Regions from separate parts of the Paenibacillus sp. JT22N12 genome, predicted to be linked through region 2. Evidence: predicted binding sites of a transcription regulator. Region 2 holds the regulator's gene; the other holds the start of a gene.
The links. The regulator LexA, encoded in region 2, represses DNA repair genes until DNA is damaged. The targets are predictions, from matches to a motif close to CGAACATATGTTCG.
Positions count from the first base shown of each region.

Region 1 (2,415 bases), on a different contig from region 2:
GTCCGTATTGTGCAGGCGGTCGAGATTGCCCGCACACGGGCCGATCTGATCGTATTTACGGGCGGACTTGGACCGACCCAGGATGACCTGACCAAGGACGCGCTTGCCGGTTACTTGAACCGCGGAATTTCGATTCATCAGCCGTCCATGGTGAAAATTGAGAATCTGTTCACTTCGCGCGGCATGCATATGGTGGAAAGCAACCGCAGGCAGGCGAATCAGATTGAAGGCAGCGATCCGCTCGTGAATGACGCCGGTCTTGCTGTAGGCAACGCTTTTATTGTCGAGGGTACTTATTATGTGCTGCTGCCAGGGCCGCCCCGGGAAATGAAGCCGATGTTTGACGGTCCGGCCAAAGCCTGGCTGCGAAGCGTAATGGGCGAGGAACGCAGGCTCTTCTCCCGTCTGCTGAAATTTGCCGGCATTGGAGAATCCAGTCTGGAGCAGGCGATTATTGATTTGATCGAGGTCCAGTCCGACCCTACAATTGCCCCGTATGCCAAAGAAGGTGAGATAGCCATCCGACTTTCCACCAAAGCGCTCTCCTTGCATGAGGCGGACTCCAGACTGGATCAGGCGGAGCTGCAGATAAAGGAGCGTGTTGGCCAATATTTGTTTGCGAACGAGGATATTCCCCTCGAGGAAGCGGTCATACGCCTGCTTAGAGTAACGGGACGCAAATTTGCCAGTGCCGAAAGTCTTACAGGAGGGCTGCTGGCTGAGCTTGTGACCACGCTGCCGGGAAGCAGCGGCGAATTCGTCGGTGGCGTCGTTACCTACACCAACGAGATGAAGCAGCTGCTGCTGGGCATCCCGTTGTCCCAGCTGGAAGGAGCAGGCGCGCCTGGCGCCATATCTGAATCAACGGCAGCACTTATGGCGGAGCGGGTGCGAGATTTGACGGATTGCGACTTCGGCTTGTCGCTCACCGGGGTTGCAGGCCCGAGTGAAGCTGAAGGCAAGCCTGTCGGTCTGGTCTATTTTGGGATTGCCGAGCGCGGCAAACCGACAATTGTGCATAAGGCGCAGCTGAGCGGAACGCGCGATATTATAAGAGTGAGATCGGTGAAGTCGCTCCTGTACAGGTTCTGGCAGCTGCTGTCTGCCGAACAGCCGGGCAGATGATGATTTATGCTTGTCAGAATACGGAAAATGAAATATAATCGTCATTAGTTGACGGAAGAACCGTGGCGAAGATCACTTTGCTGCGGTTCTTTTTTTCATTCATCGGCCGATGAAAAAAATAAGAATATATGTTCGTAAAAACTATTGTCATTAGAGGAGAAACAAGGTATCATTACATTATAAATAATGAAGGATGTGAACGCGTTGTCAGATCGTCGCGCTGCGCTTGAAACGACATTACGTCAAATAGAGAAACAATTCGGGAAAGGCTCCGTCATGAAACTCGGGGAGTCGAATCATATGAAAGTGGAAACAGTATCCACTGGTTCCCTTGCCCTGGATATTGCTCTTGGTATCGGCGGCTTGCCCAAAGGCCGGATTATTGAAGTGTACGGACCGGAATCCTCCGGTAAGACGACAGTAGCTCTTCACGCCATTGCTGAGGTACAGCGTGTGGGTGGACAAGCCGCTTTCATCGATGCGGAGCATGCTCTTGATCCGCTGTATGCCAGCAAGCTTGGCGTTAATATCGATGAATTGCTGCTCTCCCAGCCCGATACCGGTGAGCAGGGACTCGAAATCGCTGAGGCGCTCGTCCGCAGCGGCGCAGTGGATATTGTTGTTATTGACTCGGTTGCGGCACTTGTGCCCAAAGCCGAGATCGAGGGTGAAATGGGAGATTCCCATGTCGGCCTGCAGGCGCGATTGATGTCGCAAGCACTGCGTAAGCTGTCAGGCGCCATCAGCAAATCCAAGACCATCGCGATTTTCATCAATCAGCTGCGTGAGAAAATTGGCGTTATGTTTGGTAATCCAGAGACGACCCCTGGTGGACGCGCATTGAAATTCTACTCCACAATTCGACTTGATGTGCGCCGTATTGAATCCATCAAGCAGGGTAATGACATTGTCGGCAACCGGACCCGTATCAAGGTCGTTAAGAACAAGGTAGCCCCGCCTTTTAAACAGGCTGAGATTGATATCATGTATGGCGAAGGTATTTCCAAGGAAGGCAGCATTGTCGATATCGGCGTTGAGATGGATATTGTACAGAAGAGCGGAGCCTGGTTCTCGTATAACGGAGAACGTTTGGGACAAGGCCGGGAGAATGCCAAGCAGTTCCTGAAGGATCACGCTGATACTTCAACAGTAATCGAGAATCAAATTCGGGAAGCAAGCCATTTGTCAGCCGCCGCGCTCACAGCTTCTGCCGTGGATGATGAGGACGAAGACGAGCTGGATCTTGATCTCGAGTTGGAATAACTATTTACCCTTGGCTGTGAATAGATT
Region 1 covers NZ_JBWDNU010000015.1:35,456-37,870, forward strand. Annotated here, with positions in the region: gene AC0YOA_RS32550 (competence/damage-inducible protein A) at 1-1,125, shown strand, start outside; gene recA (recombinase RecA) at 1,330-2,388, shown strand.
Region 1: a site for LexA is predicted at 1,247-1,260, ahead of recA (recombinase RecA). Genes of this name have one in related genera too.

Region 2 (2,415 bases):
ATAAAAAAAGCGGACTGCATCAGTCCGCTGGTATAATCAATGTTTGTCCGGCCATAAGTGTGCTGGAAGTCAGGTTGTTCCGTTCCTTCAAGTCATAGATGATTCGCCGAATATCTTCGCCTTCCTTACGCAGATCCCCTGCTATTTCCCAAAGTGTCTGGCCCTCACTGATCGAGATAACTTTCTCGCCCGCAGCGGGCTCCGCAGGATGCTCGCTCGTTGCACTTCCCTGCATTATAGAAAAACCAACGAATAAGAGGGAGAAAAACAATATTGCCGCTATCAACCGCATCACCAGCTTCTTTGGCCTACTTTTAGCTGATGCAGATTTCATGTAACCTTTATCAGCTTTATTCTCTGAATTCATAGAAGAGTAAGAAGATATTGTTATCATCATTTCCCAGCACCCCAAACGTTTGTTCTGTTTTCGATAAACCGATATTAACACGACCACCCGTTTGCAGTCAACTGCTTTCGGAACATTTGTTCCCCATAAAATACGAACTCTTGTTTCTCGAACTTATGTTTGTACGAACTCCGGTTCTGTGTTATAATTTGACACAAATGAACCTTTGGAGTGATTCTGGTGTCGAAACTATCGAACCGCCAACAGGCGATTCTGGAATTCATCAAGACGGAGGTGCGGGAGAAGGGATATCCCCCATCCGTCCGGGAAATCGGTGAAGCTGTAGGTCTTGCTTCCAGTTCAACCGTTCACGGACATTTGGACCGTCTGGAGAAGAAAGGCTTAATCCGCCGTGACCCGACGAAACCGAGAGCGATTGAGATATTGGATCAAGCGGACAATGAGATTCCTTTTCCAATCGCAATCACCAAAGTTCCCATTGTGGGAAAGGTTACTGCAGGGGTGCCAATTACAGCTACCGAGAACATTGAGGATTACTATCCTCTCCCTTCAAGCAAGGTCGGCGATCATAATGTCTTCATACTTAACGTAATGGGAGAGAGCATGATTGACGCAGGCATTCAGGACGGCGATTATGTCATTGTGCGGCAGCAGCAATCCGCTATCAACGGTGACATCGTGGTTGCGATGACGGAGGATGACGAAGCGACGGTGAAAACCTTTTATCGTGAACGCGATCATATCCGGCTGCAGCCGGAGAATCCGACAATGGAGCCGATACGGCTTCGCAATGTAACGATTTTAGGTAAAGTTATCGGACTTTTCCGCGATATTCACTAAGCGAGTTCTTATGAAGCAGAGACTGGCGTTGCCTTTAGGGCTTCGCCAGTCTCTTTTTGTTTTACATATTGGCTAGCTTCAGGTTTACCTCAAAGTACTCAAAAATACATTTAGACCGTCGTTGGCATGAAAATTGTCTTTATTGGATGGAGTTTTCCCTTGTAGACAAAGGACGCATCCCCGCTTTCTTCCGATACAACCAGTACAAGCGCATCTGTTATTTCGGTCAGTCCGATCGCGGCGCGATGCCGCATTCCAAATTTCTTGTCCACATTCGATGCGTTGGATACAGGCAGGACATTAGCGGCGGAAATAATTTGATCGGATTTGATGAGAACGGCCCCGTCATGCAGCGGATTTCCCGGATAAAAGATCGCCTCCAGCAGGGAATAGCTCAATTTGGCCACAAGCGCAACCCCGGAATGGATGATGGCATCCAGGTTATCATTTCTCTCGATGACAATCAAAGCACCATGCCGGCGCTCCATAAGGTTCTGAATGCATATGGAAAGATCCAAATAGTTGGTTGTAAATGAGGATAAATAACATTGCAGATAGAATGAAGCGGCCAGGGATTCAACTTCTTTAAAAGTTCTGCCAATATTATCAAAGTCACTCAGAAGACAGTGATTTTCAGCATCAATATTATCCAAAATACGCTGTGATTCATTGACAATAAGGTGGATATGCTGTTTCAGCCGTTCCTTTAAAGGAGTCTCATCGCAATTGCCCTGCCCCATTTCATACACCCCGCACACTTTAATTTTTTACCGCCCAGACCCGTCCATGGTACTTTAGTATTGACGAGAAGCTTCAATTTAATTATGACATCAACGAACAAATACCCGCCAGCCGAAGCTCGCGGGGAATGCAGATCAGGGGCAAGCTATAATGCACCTGAGCTTTGGACTATTTTCAACGCTTTGTCATAATCTTTCTCCTCAATGACAACAGTCAATAAAATATCATACCCCGTCACTCTGTTCTCCGGTCCTCCAGAACTGTAACCGCTCGCGCTGACACTCGCTGCAGACAGAATGCCTGCATCCGGCTCTCCAACATCCTCTCCGAGAGTCAAATAGCCAAGTCCCGGAATACTGCTGGTAACCGGGTTTCCAGAGCGGTTAATCCCATCTCCGGGATACCCGTCGATCCGTTCTATCGAACCATCTGCAATCGAAAGAGCCTGGAGCTGCTTCAAAGCTTTT
Region 2 covers NZ_JBWDNU010000003.1:707,971-710,385, forward strand. Annotated here, with positions in the region: gene AC0YOA_RS14515 (LysM peptidoglycan-binding domain-containing protein) at 20-397, opposite strand; gene lexA (transcriptional repressor LexA) at 587-1,207, shown strand; gene cdaS (sporulation-specific diadenylate cyclase CdaS) at 1,318-1,947, opposite strand; gene AC0YOA_RS14530 (hypothetical protein) at 2,094-2,415, opposite strand, start outside.